Regions from separate parts of the Kitasatospora brasiliensis genome, predicted to be linked through region 1. Evidence: riboswitches for the same ligand, from Rfam matches in the RefSeq annotation. Region 1 holds a riboswitch; each other region holds the start of a gene.

Region 1 (3,850 bases):
GACGTTCGCCAGCGGCGGGAAGGACGTGAGGAAGCGGCGCTTCTCCTCGGCGCCGGTGCTGCCGTAGTCGTTGATCACGATCACCTCGGGGTCGAGCCGCACCACGCTCTCCCAGCCGGCCGTGAACCAGGTGTCGGCGCGGTCGCCCATGATGTTGGTCCCGCCGGCCTTGGCGATGATCTCGTTGGCGGCGGCGAACTTCCCGGCGGTGTACGGCTTGTCCTGCCCGCTGTCGTACAGGAAGACGGACGGGTGGCGCTCGGGCTGGGGGACGGCGGCGATCTGCGCCTTGAAGCCGGCGATCAGCTTGTCGGCGCGGTCCTTGACGTCGAAGATCTCGCCGAGGTTGGTCAGGTCGGTGTAGAGCGCCTCCAGTGGGTCCATCACGCCGCGCTCGGTGCCCTTGCCGCTGCGGCAGGACTCGCTGAGCACGTAGGAGTCGATGCCGAGCGCCTTGAAGGCCTGCGGGGTGACGCCGGCGCCCTCGTCGAAGCCGTAGTGCCAGCCGGCGAAGACCAGGTCGGCCTTGGCGTCCAGGGCGATCTCCTTGGTGAGTACCTTCTTGGAGAGCCAGGTGGTCTGCTGGTAGCCGTCCTTCCAGGAGACCTGGTCGATCCTGCCCTTGTCGTCGGGCATCACGTAGCCGGCCATCCGGTCGGCGAGGCCGAGCGAGAGCATCAGCTCGGTGATGTTGACGTCGTTGGTCACCACCCGGGCGGGCTTCTGGGCGAAGGTGAGCTTCTCGCCGCAGTTCTCCACCGTCACCGGGTAGTGGGCGGTGGTGGTGGCGGCCTCCTTGGGGGCGATCTCGGCGCCGCAGGCGGTGAGTCCGAGGGTGAGCAGGGCGGCGGCGGCAACGGCCTTGGTACGCACGGTGGTTCCTTCGACGGGGTGGATCAGGCGGAGGGGGCGAGGCGGTCGAACAGCAGCTGGACGGCGCCGGTCTCCGGGTGCCGCACCGGGGTGGCGCGGACGCCGAACACCTCGGCCAGCAGGGCGGGTCGGAGCACCTCGTGGGGCGGGCCGGAGGCGACGATCCGCCCCGCCCGCAGCACGTACAGCAGGTCGCAGTGGCCGGCCGCCAGGTTGAGGTCGTGCAGCGCGGTGAGCACCGTCGGGCCGGCCTCGCGGGCGAGCGCCAGCACCTCCAACTGGTGGGCGATGTCGAGGTGGTTGGTGGGTTCGTCCAGCACCAGCAGGCGCGGCTCCTGGACCAGCGCGCGGGCGAACAGCACCCGCTGCTTCTCGCCGCCGGACAGGCTCAGGAAGCCCCGCTCGGCGAGGTGCCCGGCCCGGACCTTGCGCAGCGCCTCGGCGCAGCGCTCCTCGTCCCCGTCGGTGGGGGCGCCGAAGCCGCGGCGGTGCGGCAGCCGGCCCATGGCGACCACCTCGGCCACGGTGAAGTCGAACTCGGCGGAGTGCTCCTGGGAGAGCGCGGCCACCCGCCGGGCGCTCGCGCGGGCGGTGAGCGCGTGCAGGTCGTCGCCGGCCAGCCGGACGGCGCCGCCGGCGGGCTTGAGCACCCGGTAGACGCAGCGCAGCAGGGTCGACTTGCCGCTGCCGTTCGGCCCGACCAGTCCGACCACCTGCCCGGCGGCGGCCGCCAGGTTCACCTCGTGGACCAGCCGGGTGCCGGCCAGCTCCACCGAGACGGCGTCCACGGCGAGGTCCTGGGCTTCGGTCGTCCCGTTCATCGGCCGGCTCCGAAGGCCTGGCCGCGGCGGCGCATCAGCAGCAGGAAGGCGGGCACGCCGAGCACCGCGGTGAACACCCCGACGGGCAGTTCGGCGGGCGCCAGCAGGGTGCGCGACGCGATGTCCACCCAGACCAGCAGCAGTGCCCCGGCGAGCGGCGCGATCACCAGCACCCGGCGGTGCCCGGCGCCGACCAGCATCCGGGCCAGGTGCGGCATCAGCAGCCCGACGAAGCCGATCGCCCCGCTGACCGCGACCACGGTGCCGGTGACGGCGGCGGTGACCACGAACAGCTCGCGGCGCAGCCGGTCCGGGTCCACCCCGAGCGAGGCGGAGGTCTCGTCGCCCATGGCGAGCGCGTCCAGCCGGCCGGCGGCGCACTGCAGGTAGGCCAGGCCGGCCAGCACGGTGGCGGCGGCGAGCGGCACCTTGCCCCAGGTGGCGCCGCCGAGGCTGCCGAGCAGCCACATCATGGCGTCCCGGGCGGCCTCGCCGCGGTCGGCGGCGAAGACCATCAGGGTGGTGGCGGCGGAGAAGCCGTAGGACAGGGCGGTGCCGGTGAGCACCAGGCGCAGCGGGGTGAGCCCGTACGCGGTGCGGGCGGCGAGGTAGACCAGTGTCATCGCGGCGAGCGCGGAGCCGAAGGCGGAGGCGGAGATCGCCCACACCCCGAGCGAGGCGAAGGCGCCGAACAGCAGGACGGCGTTGGCGCCGACGGCCGCGCCGGAGGAGATGCCGAGGACGAAGGGGTCGGCCAGGGCGTTGCGCACCAGGGCCTGGACGGCGACGCCGCAGGCGGCCAGTCCGGCGCCGACCACGGCGGCGAGGATGGTGCGCGGCAGCCGGATCTGCCAGACGATCGCGTAGGCGGCGGCCTCGTCCGCGTCCAGCCGACCGCCGGTCAGTCCGGCGCCGAGCAGCCGCAGGACGTGGGGCAGGTCGATCCCGGAGGAGCCGAGGGCGACCCCGCAGACCAGCGAGAGCAGCAGGGCGACGGCGAGGCCGGCGGCGAGCGGGGCGACGGGTGCGCGGCGGGTGGGCGGGCCGGCCGCGCGGTCTGCGGGCGCGCGGTCCACGGAGGGGCGGTTCACGGGTGCGCCTTGCCTCGGGCCGCGGGTGCGCCGGGGCGGGCGCGCGGGCGTGCCGGGGCGCCGTTCCCCTCGCAGTCCGCGGCGAGTTGTCGGGAGGTCGGCGGCCGAGGGCGATCGGGCTGGCGTGGCCGTCCGGGCTGGTACGGGCCGCGCTCACCGTTGCGGGTCAGCGCCGGATTCACACCGGACTTCCCCCTCGGACGCCCTGGCAGCATAACAGCCGCTCAGGGCATTCAACCCTTACCGATGGCGGGTGGGACGTGAACGCACGACCGCCCCCGTCCGGTGGTCCGGACGGGGGCGGTCGGGTGGCGACTCGTCAGGCTCAGGCCTGCTTGGTCTCCCAGAAGATCTTGTCGACCTCGGCGATCAGGTCCAGCAGGGCCTGGCCGGTGGCCGGGTCGGTGGACGCCTTGGCGGCCGAGGCGGCCTTCAGGGTGTCGTTGATCAGCTGGTGCAGCTGCGGGTACTTCTCGAAGTGCGGGGCCTTGAAGTAGTCGCTCCACAGCACCGAGATGTGGTGCTTGACGGCCTCGGCGCGCTGCTCCTTGATGATGATGGCGCGGGCGCGGAAGTGCGCGTCCTCGTTGGCCTGGTACTTCTCCTGGGTGGCCTTGACGGACTCGGCCTCCAGCTTGGCCTGCGCCGGGTCGTAGACGCCGCACGGCAGGTCGCAGTGGGCGTGGGCGGTGGCGCGAGGTGCAAACAGACGAGAGAACATGGGAGTCCTTCCTTAGATCGTCTTCCCGCGCCCGAGATTACCCTTCCGCCCTCCCGGATTCGCGATCGGGCGGTGGGCCTAGGGCAAAAGGCGGACCGGGAACCATGTCATTTCGGACATCGAACGGATGACGGTCCGTACGGCAGACTGGGGGTCGGCCGAGCGGGAGGAGGAGTCGTGGCGCGGAGCACGCGACCGGAGGGCAGCGCACTGCCGTTCGGGCTGGTCGACGTGGCGGGGCCGTCGATGGTCCCGACCCTGCGCGAGGGCGACCGGCTGCTGGTCCGCTACGGGGCCCCGATCCGGCCGGGCGCGGTGGTGCTCTTCCGGCACCCCTTCCAGCA
Region 2 (3,850 bases), on a different contig from region 1:
ATCGGCCATCTGCCCAGCGGACTGCCGGCGCCCTCGCTCGGCTTCCTCGACCTCTCCGCCGTGCCCGCGCTGCTGCCCTCCGCGTTCGCCGTCGCCGCACTGGCCGCGCTTGAGTCGCTGATGTCCGCGACGGCGGCCGACGCGATGAGCGCCTCGGAGCGGCACGACAGCGACCGCGAGCTGTTCGGCCAGGGCCTGGCCAACCTGGCCGCCCCGCTGTTCGGCGGCGTCGCCGCGACCGGCGCGATCGCCCGGACCGCCGTCAACGTGCGCTCCGGCGCCGCCTCCCGGCTGGCCGCCCTGGTGCACGCGGCGGTGCTGGCGGTGATCGTCTTCGCCGCCGCGCCGCTGGTCGCGGGCATCCCGCCGGCGGCGCTGGCCGGGGTGCTGATCGCGACCGCCGTCCGGATGGTCCAGGTCGGATCGCTGCGGGCGCTGGCCCGTACCGGGCGCGGCGAGGCCGCCGTCCTGGCCCTGACGGCCGTCGCCACGCTGGCCTTCGACCTGGTCACCGCGGTGGTGATCGGCGTGCTGGTCTCCGGCGTCCTGGCGCTCGCCGCGGTGGCCCGGGCGGCCCGAGTCGAACAGGTCCCGCTGCGCGCCGACCTGCCGCCCGCCGACCACCACGCGGAGGAGCGGGCGCTGCTCGCCGAGCACATCGTCGCCTACCGCATCGACGGGCCGCTGCTGTTCGCGGCCGCGCACCGCTTCCTGCTCGAATTCACCGAGGCCGCCGAGGCCGACGTCGCGATCCTGCGGATGTCGCGGGTCAGCGCGATCGACGCCAGCGGCGCGACCGTCCTCGGCGACGCCATCACCGCACTCCGGCGGCGCGGCACCCTCGTCCTGGTCTCCGGCATCCGCGACGAGCACCAGCGCCCGCTGGACGCCCTCGGCGTGCTCGACCCGCTGCGCGCCGACGGACACGTCTTCGCCACCACCCCCGAGGCCATCGCCCACGCCCGGGCCCACCTGCACGACCGGGCGGCCCTCGTCGGCCACGGCGTCGGCCGGAACCCCCGCTGACCTCCTCACCCGTCCCGTAGATCGCCCTCGAACATCCTGGATAAGCTGAACTCATGAGCGACAACCTTCCCCCGTGCCCGCAGTGCTCCAGCGAGTACACCTATGAGATGAACGCCCTCATGGTCTGCCCCGAGTGCGCCCACGAGTGGGTGCCCGGCGGCGCCGACCAGGCCGGGGCGCCGGTCGGCGAGCGGGTGATCAAGGACGCTGTCGGCAATGTGCTGAGCGACGGGGACACCGTCACCGTGGTCAAGGCGCTCAAGGTCAAGGGCAGCGTCTCCGGCATCAAGGCCGGCACCAAGGTGCGCAACATCCGCCTGGTGGACGGCGTCGACGGGCACGACATCGACTGCCGCATCGAGGGCTTCGGCGCGATGCAGCTCAAGTCCAGCGTGGTCAAGAAGGCCTGACCCGCGGGGCTCGGCCGTCCGAGGCCGTCCGAGGCCGTCCGAGCCCCCGACGACGAGCACGGAGGAATCCCGTGGGTGCCCAGGCGCCCGCGGGATTCCGGCGTTTCACGCCGTTTCACGCACCCTGGCCAGGTTCGCCGGCTGTCGCCCTGGACTTACTAGGACGTCCAACTATATGGTCGATGGCAGGTCCGCGGTGTCAGGGAAGCCGGTGTGAGTCCGGCACGGTCCCGCCACTGTGACCGGGGAGTCCGTCCTCATGCGACAGAGGGCCACTGGCAGCCAGCCGGGAAGGCCAGGGGGCGGGCGTGGATCCGGGAGTCAGGATACCGGCCGCGGATGGTTCGTGTTTTCCACGAGGATGGAGACGACACGCATGACTCCGGGCCGCTGTTCCCGCTCCGCTGCCGTGCTGCCGACCGCCGGAGCCCACTGCTTCTGACGGTTCGTCAACTGACCCACCCCGCACGGTCGATGTGTCGATCTGTGCGCGGTGGTGCGCTCCATTCCTCCTCTCCCGAATCCTGACGAGAGAAGGAACCGATGGTCCGTGAACTGACCCACTTCGTCGGCGGCAAGCACACCGCCGGGACGTCCGGCCGGTACGGCGACGTCTTCGACCCCAACACCGGCCGGGTGCAGGCCCGGGTGCCGCTGGCCGACCGCGCCGAGGTCGATGCGGTGATCGCCGACGCGGCGCAGGCCCAGCCCGAGTGGGCGGCCTGGAACCCGCAGAAGCGGGCCCGGGTGCTGCTGCGCTTCCTGCAACTGGTGGAGCGGGAGAAGGCGGACCTCGCCCGGCTGCTCTCCGCCGAGCACGGCAAGACCGTGGCCGACGCCCACGGGGACCTCCAACGCGGCCTGGAGGTCGTCGAGTTCGCGGCGGGCATCCCGCACCTGCTGAAGGGCGAGTTCAGCGACAACGCCGGCACCGGCATCGACGTGTACTCGATGCGCCAGCCGCTCGGCGTGGTCGCCGGCATCACCCCGTTCAACTTCCCGGCGATGATCCCGCTCTGGAAGGCCGCGCCCGCGCTGGCCTGCGGCAACGCCTTCGTGCTCAAGCCCTCGGAGCGCTGCCCCTCGGTGCCGCTGCGGCTGGCCGAGCTGTTCCTGGAGGCCGGGCTGCCGCCGGGCGTGCTCAATGTGGTGAACGGCGGCAAGGAGGCCGTGGACACCCTGCTGGAGGACCCGCGCGTCCAGGCGCTCGGGTTCGTCGGATCGACGCCGATCGCGCAGCACGTGTACGCCACCGCCGCCGCGAACGGGAAGCGGGCGCAGTGCTTCGGCGGCGCCAAGAACCACCTGATCGTGATGCCGGACGCCGACCTCGACCAGGCCGCGGACGCGCTGATCGGCGCCGGGTACGGTTCGGCCGGCGAGCGGTGCATGGCGATCTCGGTCGCCGTCCCGGTGGGGGAGGAGACCGCGGACGCCCTGGTGGCCAAGCTGGTCGAGCGGATCGCCGCGCTGAAGGTCGGGCGCTCGGACGACCCGGCGGCGGACTTCGGCCCGCTGGTCGGCGCCGACGCGCTCGGCCGGGTCCGCGACTATCTGGACATCGGCGTCCGGGAGGGTGCCGAACTCGTCGTGGACGGGCGCGAGTTCGAATCGCCGGAGGAGGGCGGCTACTTCCTCGGAGCCTCGCTGTTCGACCGGGTCACCCCGGGGATGCGGATCTACCGCGAGGAGATCTTCGGCCCGGTGCTCACCGTGGTCCGCGCCGCCGACTACGAGGAGGCGCTGCGGCTGCCCAGTGAGCACGAGTTCGGCAACGGCGTGGCCATCTACACCCGGGACGGCGACACCGCCCGGGACTTCGCCCGCCGGGTGAACACCGGCATGGTCGGGGTCAACGTGCCGATCCCGGTGCCGATCGCCTACCACACCTTCGGCGGCTGGAAGCGCTCCGCCTTCGGCGACCTCAACCAGCACGGACCGGACTCGATCCGCTTCTACACCCGGACCCGTACCGTCACCTCGCGCTGGCCCTCCGGGGTCAAGGAGGGCGCGAGCTTCACCATGCCGACGATGGGGTGAACGCCGTGCACAGCAGTGATCTGACGGACGATCAACTCGCCATCGCGGCAGCAGTCCGGGAGTTCGCGGCCGACTGCCTGAAGCCGCACGCGGTGGAGTGGGACCAGGCCAAGCACTTCCCGGTGGACGTGCTGCGCAAAGCCGCCGACCTCGGCCTGGCCGGCGTCTACGTCCGCGAAGACGGCGGAGGATCCGAACTCACCCGCGCCGACGGCGTGCTGGTCTTCGAGGCGCTGGCGACCGGCTGCCCGTCCATCGCTGCCTACCTGTCCATCCACAACATGGTCGGCTGGATGATCGACCGGTACGGCAGCGAGGCCCAGCGCTCCCGCTGGCTGCCCGCGCTCTGCTCGGCCGAACACCTCGGCAGCTAC
Region 3 (3,850 bases), on a different contig from region 1:
GACCCGGAGGCCGCCCGGCTGGCCGCCCTGCACACCGCGCTGCGCGAGGCCGTGCTGGAGCGCAAGGGCATCCACCCCAACCTCGACTACCCGGCCGGCCTGGCCTACCACCTGATGGGTTTCGACACCCCCGTCTTCACCCCGATCTTCGTGCTGAGCCGGATCACCGGCTGGACCGCCCACATCACCGAGCAGCTCACCCACAACGCCCTGATCCGCCCGCTCGCCTCCTACCACGGCCCGGGCCGGCGGGCGGTGCCGGCCTCCGTGTGACGAACCACCCCGGGGCGGGTGCGGCACCACTGCCGCACCCGCCCCGATGCACGTCAACCGGCCCCGTCAGTCGGCCAGTTCGGCGCGCAGCAGCCGGGCTGCGCCGACCAGTCCCTCCAGCGAGGCCCGGGTCTCCGGCCAGCCGCGGGTCTTCAGCCCGCAGTCCGGGTTGACCCACAGGCGCTCCGCCGGGATCGCGGCCAGGCCCGCGCGCAGCAGCGAGACCACCTCCTCGGTGCTCGGGACGCGCGGGGAGTGGATGTCCCAGACGCCGGGGCCGACCTCCCGCGGGTAGCCCGCCTCGGCCAGTTCACCGGCCACCTCCATGTGCGAGCGGGTGGCCTCCAGGGAGATGACGTCCGCGTCCAGCTCGTCGATCGCCGTCATGATGGCGCCGAACTCGGCGTAGCACATGTGGGTGTGGATCTGGGTGTCCGCCCGGACGCCCGAAGTGGCCAGCCGGAACGCCTCGGTGGCCCACGCCAGGTACGCCGGGCGGGCGGCGGCGCGCAGCGGGAGGGTCTCGCGCAGCGCCGGCTCGTCGACCTGGACGACGGCAGCGCCCGCCGCTTCCAGGTCGGTGACCTCGTCGCGCAGGGCGAGGGCGACCTGCCGGGCGGTGTCGGCCAGCGGCTGGTCGTCGCGGACGAAGGACCAGGCGAGCATGGTGACCGGGCCGGTCAGCATGCCCTTGACCGGGCGCACGGTCAGGCCCTGGGCGTAGCCGAACCACTCGGTGGTCATCGGGTGCGGGCGGGAGATGTCGCCGGCCAGCACCGGCGGGCGCACGTACCGGGTGCCGTAGGACTGCACCCAGCCGTGCCGGGTGGCCAGGTAGCCGGTGAGCTGCTCGGCGAAGTACTGGACCATGTCGTTGCGCTCGGGCTCGCCGTGCACCAGGACGTCCAGCCCGGCCTTCTCCTGGTAGCCGATGACCTCGCGGACCTCGGCCTCCATCCGCTCCCGGTAGGCCGCCGCGTCGATCCTCCCGGCGGTCAGGTCGGCGCGGGCGGTGCGCAGTTCGGTGGTCTGCGGGAAGGAGCCGATGGTGGTGGTGGGCAGCAGCGGCAGGCCGAGCCGGGCCCGCTGGGCCTCCGTCCGCTGCGGGTAGGCCTGGGCGCGGCGGGTGTCCTCGGCGGTGACGGCGGCGGCGCGGGCACGCACCGCCGGGTCCCGGGTGATCGGCGAGGCCGCACGCGAGGCGAGGTCGGCGCGATTGGCGGCCAGTTCGGCGGTGACCGCGCCGATACCCTCGCGCAGGCCCCGGGCGAGCAGCACGGCCTCCCGCGCCTTCTGCTTGGCGAAGGCCAGCCAGCGCGCGATCTGCGGGTCGATGTCGCGTTCGGCGGCGGCGTCGATCGGCACGTGCAGCAGCGAGCAGGACGGCGCCACGTCGACCGTGTCCGCGAGGCCCAGCAGGGTGGCCAGGGTGGCGAGGGACTTCTCCAGGTCGTTGATCCAGATGTTGCGTCCGTCGATCACCCCCGCCACCAGGCGCTTGCCGGGCAGCCCGCCCACCGCGGCGAGGTCCGCCAGGTTCGCGGCGGCCGGGCCGGTGAAGTCCAGTGCCAGACCGTCGACCGGGGTCTTCGCCAGCACCGCCAGCGCCTCCCCGAGCCGGTCGAAGTAGCTCGCCACCAGCAGCTTGGGCCGCTCGGTGAGGGCGCCCAGCTCGCGGTAGGCGCGGGCGGCGGCGTTCAACTCGGCGGGGGTGCGGTCCTGCACCAGCGCGGGCTCGTCCAGCTGCACCCACTCGGCGCCGGCGTCCTTCAGCTCCGCGAGCAGTTCGGCGTAGACCGGCAGCAGCCGGTCCAGCAGGGTGATCGGCTGGAAGTCGGCGGCCACCCCGGGCGCCGGCTTGGCCAGCAGCAGGTAGGTCACCGGCCCGACCAACACCGGCCGGGCCCGGTGGCCGAGCGACAGCGCCTCCCGCAGCTCGCCCACCGCCTTGGACGGATCGGCGGCGAACACCGTGTCCGGCCCCAACTCCGGCACCAGGTAGTGGTAGTTGGTGTCGAACCACTTGGTCATCTCCAGCGGCGGCACCTGCTGGGTGCCGCGCGCCATCGCGAAGTACCCGTCCAGCTCGTCGGCGGCCACCGCCGCCCGGTGGCGCGGCGGGATCGCCCCGACCGCCACGCTCGTGTCGAGCACGTGGTCGTAGAGCGAGAAGTCACCGGTCGGGACTTCCTCGATCCCGGCCCCGGCGAGCTGCTGCCAGTTCGCCCGGCGCAGGTCGGCCGCGGTGGCCAGCAGATCCTCCGCCGTGACGGCGCCCTTCCAGTACCCCTCGATCGCCTTCTTCAACTCACGGTTGCGGCCCTGGCGGGGGTAACCGTGCACGGTGGCCGCGGCTGCGGACTTCGTGGTCAAGGGACTCTCCTTCGCGAGCCTGATTCCTCACATGACCGGTGACGGCCCGAGGACGCGAAGGGTTGACGGACCGGGCGGTCGCCCGCGCCCGTGCGCGGCCCCGCCTGGTGTGGTCGCCGACCCGCCCACGAGGTCACCGGATGGCCGCACGCGAACGGTCGCGTACGGGCAGTGGCAGGTCTTCGGACTCGCGGGCACGGCCGCCCTGGTTCCAGGGCGGACACCTACTGGCCGTCGCTTCCCAGACCCGTCCCGGGTCCAGTGCGTATGACGGCGGTCGTTCCCGCTCACCGCTGCGGGGCAGTCCCGGATTCCCACCGGGTTCCCTCTTGCGACGCGCCTGCCTGGCGGGCAGGGCGAACCAGCTGCCCCGCCAGCTTAGAGGCAAAACGACGGCGTGGAAGCGGAAATCTCGGAAGGCGTCTGCATGGTGAGACGGCTGGGCCGTGAGGGGCTGCCCGGCCCATCCGCCGCGGGACTGCCCCGGCCCGTCCGCCGAAGGGCTGTTCGGCCCGGCCGCGCGGGGTTATTCCGCCCGGCCGCGCGCCGCCGCGGCCCGACGGGCCCGGCGCTCCTGTGCCGCCCGGCCGCGCCGCTGGTCCTCGGCGCTCTCCAGGACCAGCTCAGGGACCTGGTGCGGCCGGCCCTCCGCGTCGACCGCCACGAAGACGAGTTGTGCCGTCGCCACCGTGGTGACGGGCCCGGTGAGGTTCCACCGCTCCGAGGTCACCATCACGGCCACGTCCATCGAGGTCCGTCCGACGTGCTCCACCCGGGCCGCGACGGTGAGCAGGTCCCCCGCCCGGACGGGCGCGAGGAAGGACATCTCCTCGACCGAGACGGTGACGGCGGGAACGCCGGCGTGCCGCCCGGCGGCGGCGGCCGCCGCGTCGTCGATCAGCTTCATCATCACGCCGCCGTGCACCGACCCGTAGAGGTTGGTGTCGTGGTCGCTCATGATGTGGGCCAGGGTCACCGCCGACTCGGCCGGAGTGCGGGAGACGATGGAGGGAGTGGTCACAGCGACGGCCCGCCCGTCATCGCCTCGTGGAGATCGTGGTCGGCGTTCCGCTGCACGGAACCCTCCTTCGTGAGCTTGCCCACCCCGGGCACGCGAAGGAGCGGGCGGCCGTCCGGACCCGGATCCGCCCGCACCGCCGGCCCGCCCTCGGGGTGGTGGTGGGCCGCGCGCCACCACGGCACG
Region 4 (3,850 bases), on a different contig from region 1:
CGAGCAGAACACGGGGTGTGAAGCGGACCTCGGTCCCGGGGGTGAGGGTGCCGCGCTCGGCGCGGACCAGCCGTCGGGTGACGCCCCGCTCGTCGCTGTGCAGGATCTCCTCCACGACCGCGTGCCCGCCGTCCCCCCACTCGACCGCCCAGCGGCCCGGGCGCAGGCTCGCCGGGCCGCGGGTGAAGGTGACCCGGCCGGGAGCCAGGTCCCGGACCAGGACCGGCCCGGACTCCCGGGCGGCGGTCGCCGGACGGACCAGCCGCTCGGAGGCCCGACGACCGACCACCAGCACGGCTGCCCCGACCGCGGCGGCCGCCACGACGGCGGCGGTTCCCCAACGCATCTCGCTCCCCTGCTCTGTTGTTCACGTGCTCCGCTGTTCACGTGGCCTGTTGCTCACGTGCCCCGCTCTTCACGTGCTCCGCTGCTCACGTGCCCGCTGCTCACGGACCGGACGGTGTTCGTGCACCAGTTCACCGGCATACCGCCCGCCCGGCCACCGGACTGGGCCGTTCGGGTCACCGGGGGCGGCCCGACGACATGGGAAGAGGCACCGGGGAGGTGCCGGAAAGGTGCTGAGGAGGCGTCGGAAACGAACGGTGCGTCGGTGACGATCCCACCGGCCGTCAGCCCCGCCCGCGTGTGACCAACCCCTCCGTGACCTCGGTTGACTCCCGCTTCGAGCCCGTGATGGGATCCTGAGGCCAAACGGAGGCATGGAGAGGAAGCCGGTGGAATTCCGGCGCGGTCCCGCCACTGTCACCGGGAAGCACGCTCGGAACAACGCCACGGCGGCCGTCGAAGGCCGCTGGAAGGCTCCGGGAGTGCGTTCGACCCGGAAGCCAGGAGACTCTCGCCCCCGTCACGTCGATCCAGGGCGCGGACCCTGAGTGAGGACACGCACGCGATGCAGGCTGCCCCGCCCTGCCGGACGCCGAGCTGCCTTCCGCCGTGCGGCCGATGACCCCGCTGACGCCGTCTCCACGCCCGCTGGTGCCTGCTCCCCGCCCACTGGCGCCTGCTCCGCGCCCGCTGACCCGCGCCGTCGCCTTCGCACTCGGCGCCGTCGCGGGTTACGCCGCCGACGCCCGCTTCGCCGACCCCCGCCGGGGCCACCCGGTGGCCGTCTTCGGCAGCGCCGCGACCCGGCTGGAGCGACGGCTGTGGCGCGACGACCGGGCCACCGGCGCCGGGTACACGGCGCTGTGCGTGGGCGCGGTCGCGGCGGGCGCGCTCGCCATGGACCGTACGGTCGGCCGACGCCCGCTGGGCCGGGCGGCGCTGGCGGCGGCCGCGACCTGGACGGTGCTCGGCGGCACCTCGCTGACCAGGGAGGCGCGCACCATCGGCCGTTCGCTGGCCGCCGACGACCTCGCGGCCGCCCGGGAGCGGCTGCCGCACTTGTGCGGACGGGACCCGAGCGCGCTGGACGGGCAGCAGATCGCCCGGGCGGTGGTCGAGTCGGTCGCCGAGAACACCGCCGACGCCGTGGTGAACGCGCTGACCTGGGGCGCCCTGGCCGGCACCCCCGGCCTGCTGGCCTTCCGCGCCGTCAACACCCTGGACGCGATGGTGGGCCACCGTTCGCCGCGCTACGCCCGCTTCGGCTGGGCCTCGGCCCGGCTGGACGACCTGGCGGGCTGGCCCGGCGCCCGGCTGACGGCGCTGCTGACGGTGGCCGCCGCGCCCGAGCCCCGGACCGCCTGGCGGGTCTGGCGCCGGGACGGCTCCGCGCACCCGAGCCCGAACGCGGGCCAGGCGGAGGCGGCGTTCGCCGGCGCGGTGGGCGTCCGGCTGGGCGGGACGCTCCGGTACGGAGAGCGGGTGGAGGACCGGCCGGTCCTGGGCGCGGAGCTGCGGCCGGTGACGGTGGACGACATCGAGCGGGCCTGCGCGCTCTCCCGGCGGGTGGGCGCGCTGGCGCTGGGCACCGCGGTCGCCGGGCACGTGCTGCTGCGCACGCTCCTGAAGAAGAGGGGACGGGTATGACGAACGCGCTGCTGGTCGCTGGGACGACCTCGGACGCGGGCAAGAGCGTGGTGACGGCCGGGATCTGCCGTTGGCTCGCCCGCCAGGGCGCCCGGGTCGCGCCGTTCAAGGCGCAGAACATGTCGCTCAACTCCTTCGTCACCGCCGACGGCGCGGAGATCGGCCGCGCCCAGGCGATGCAGGCGCAGGCCGCCCGGGTGGAGCCGGAGGCCGCGATGAACCCGGTGCTGCTCAAGCCCGGCGCGGACGGTCGCAGCCAGGTGGTGCTGCTGGGCCGGCCGGTCGCCGAGGTGGGCGCGCTGGACTACCGCGAGCGCAAGCCCGTCCTGCTGGAGCGCTCCCTGGAGTGCCTGGCCGATCTGCGCCGCCGCTACGACGTGGTGGTCTGCGAGGGCGCGGGCTCGCCCGCCGAGATCAACCTGCGTGACCGCGACATCGCCAACATGGGCCTGGCCACGGCCGCCGACCTGCCGGTGGTGGTGGTCGGGGACATCGACCGCGGCGGGGTCTTCGCGGCGATGTACGGGACGCTGGCGCTGCTGTCCGCGGAGGACCAGCGGCACGTGGCGGGCTGGTTCGTCAACAAGTTCCGCGGCGACGCGCGGCTGCTCGCGCCCGGCCTGGAGATGCTGCGCGAGCTGACCGGCCGTCCGGTGCTGGGCACCCTGCCGATGCTGCCCGGACTCTGGCTGGACGCCGAGGACTCGCTGGACCTGTCCACCGTGGTGGAACGGACGGACGGACGCGGGCCGCTCGGCGCGGACGTGCTGCGGGTGACGGTGGTGCGCTTCCCCCGGCTGTCCAACTTCACCGACCTGGACGCGCTCGCCCAGGAGCCCGGCGTGCTGGTGCGCTGGGCGACCAGGCCGGAGGAGCTGGCCGACGCCGACCTGGTGGTGCTGCCCGGCACCCGAGCCACCGTCGCGGACCTCGCCTGGCTGCGCGAGCGGGGCCTGGAGTCGGCCCTGCGGGCGCGGGCGGAGGACGGACTGCCGATCCTCGGCGTCTGCGGCGGCTACCAGATGCTGGCGCACTCGATCGTGGACGAGGTCGAGTCGAAGGCGGGCGCGGTCGAGGGGCTCGCGCTGCTGCCGACGCGGGTGCGCTTCGGCGTGGAGAAGGTGCTGGCCCGGCCGGTCGGCGAGGCGTTCGGGCAGCGGGTCGAGGGTTATGAGATCCACCACGGGGTGGTGGCGGTCGAGGGCGGGGAGACCTTCCTGGACGGCTGCCGGATGGGCTCGGTGTGGGGCACCACCTGGCACGGCGCGCTGGAGAACGACGGGTTCCGCCGCGCGTTCCTGCGCGAGGTCGCCAAGTCGGCCGGCCGGGCGTTCGTCCCGGCGCCGGACACCTCCTTCGCCGCCGCCCGCGAGGCCCGGCTGGACCGGCTGGGCGATCTGATCGAGGAGCACGCCGACACCGACGCGCTGTGGAAGCTGATCGAGGGCGGGGTGCCGGCGGCCGGATCACTGCCGTTCCTCCCGCCCGGGGCCCCTGGGAGTGACGCATGAACCGGGTACGACAGGAATGGGGTACGGCATGAGTGACGTCCGCTATCCGTTCACCGCGATCGTCGGCATGGCCGACCTGCGGCTCGGACTGCTGCTGAACGCGGTCTCCCCGGCCGTGGGCGGCGTGCTGGTGCGCGGCGAGAAGGGCACCGCGAAGTCGACCATGGTGCGCGCGCTGGCCGGGCTGCTGCCGGCCATCGCCGCCGTGGACGGCTGCCGGTTCGCCTGCGACCCGGCCACGCCCGACCCGCAGTGCCCGGACGGCCCGCACGACTCCGCCGGGGCGCACGAACGGCCGTCCCAGCTCGTCGAGTTGCCGGTCGGCGTGGCCGAGGACCGGATCGTCG

The links. Region 1 has a riboswitch for cobalamin ahead of QWJ13_RS21065 (FecCD family ABC transporter permease). Riboswitches for the same ligand answer to the same signal wherever they lie in the genome.
Region 2: another riboswitch for cobalamin. It lies ahead of QWJ13_RS00350 (CoA-acylating methylmalonate-semialdehyde dehydrogenase); the one in region 1 lies ahead of QWJ13_RS21065 (FecCD family ABC transporter permease).
Region 3: another riboswitch for cobalamin. It lies ahead of metE (5-methyltetrahydropteroyltriglutamate--homocysteine S-methyltransferase); the one in region 1 lies ahead of QWJ13_RS21065 (FecCD family ABC transporter permease).
Region 4: another riboswitch for cobalamin. It lies ahead of QWJ13_RS24150 (cobalamin biosynthesis protein); the one in region 1 lies ahead of QWJ13_RS21065 (FecCD family ABC transporter permease).

What each region holds. Positions count from the first base shown of each region.
Region 1 covers NZ_JAUOOW010000005.1:339,023-342,872, reverse strand. The annotation lists gene QWJ13_RS21075 (ABC transporter substrate-binding protein) at 1-873, opposite strand, end outside; gene QWJ13_RS21070 (ABC transporter ATP-binding protein) at 897-1,694, opposite strand; gene QWJ13_RS21065 (FecCD family ABC transporter permease) at 1,691-2,785, opposite strand; cobalamin riboswitch at 2,892-3,022, opposite strand; gene sodN (superoxide dismutase, Ni) at 3,111-3,506, opposite strand; gene sodX (nickel-type superoxide dismutase maturation protease) at 3,753-3,850, shown strand, end outside.
Region 2 covers NZ_JAUOOW010000001.1:87,572-91,421, reverse strand. The annotation lists gene QWJ13_RS00360 (SulP family inorganic anion transporter) at 1-1,026, shown strand, start outside; gene QWJ13_RS00355 (zinc ribbon domain-containing protein YjdM) at 1,080-1,436, shown strand; cobalamin riboswitch at 1,614-1,788, shown strand; gene QWJ13_RS00350 (CoA-acylating methylmalonate-semialdehyde dehydrogenase) at 1,980-3,476, shown strand; gene QWJ13_RS00345 (acyl-CoA dehydrogenase family protein) at 3,482-3,850, shown strand, end outside.
Region 3 covers NZ_JAUOOW010000001.1:79,114-82,963, forward strand. The annotation lists gene QWJ13_RS00310 (bifunctional 2-methylcitrate synthase/citrate synthase) at 1-273, shown strand, start outside; gene metE (5-methyltetrahydropteroyltriglutamate--homocysteine S-methyltransferase) at 340-2,646, opposite strand; cobalamin riboswitch at 2,803-3,028, opposite strand; gene QWJ13_RS00320 (acyl-CoA thioesterase) at 3,173-3,667, opposite strand.
Region 4 covers NZ_JAUOOW010000006.1:300,060-303,909, forward strand. The annotation lists gene QWJ13_RS24145 (alpha/beta hydrolase family protein) at 1-346, opposite strand, end outside; cobalamin riboswitch at 725-856, shown strand; gene QWJ13_RS24150 (cobalamin biosynthesis protein) at 997-1,992, shown strand; gene QWJ13_RS24155 (cobyric acid synthase) at 1,989-3,503, shown strand; gene QWJ13_RS24160 (putative cobaltochelatase) at 3,532-3,850, shown strand, end outside.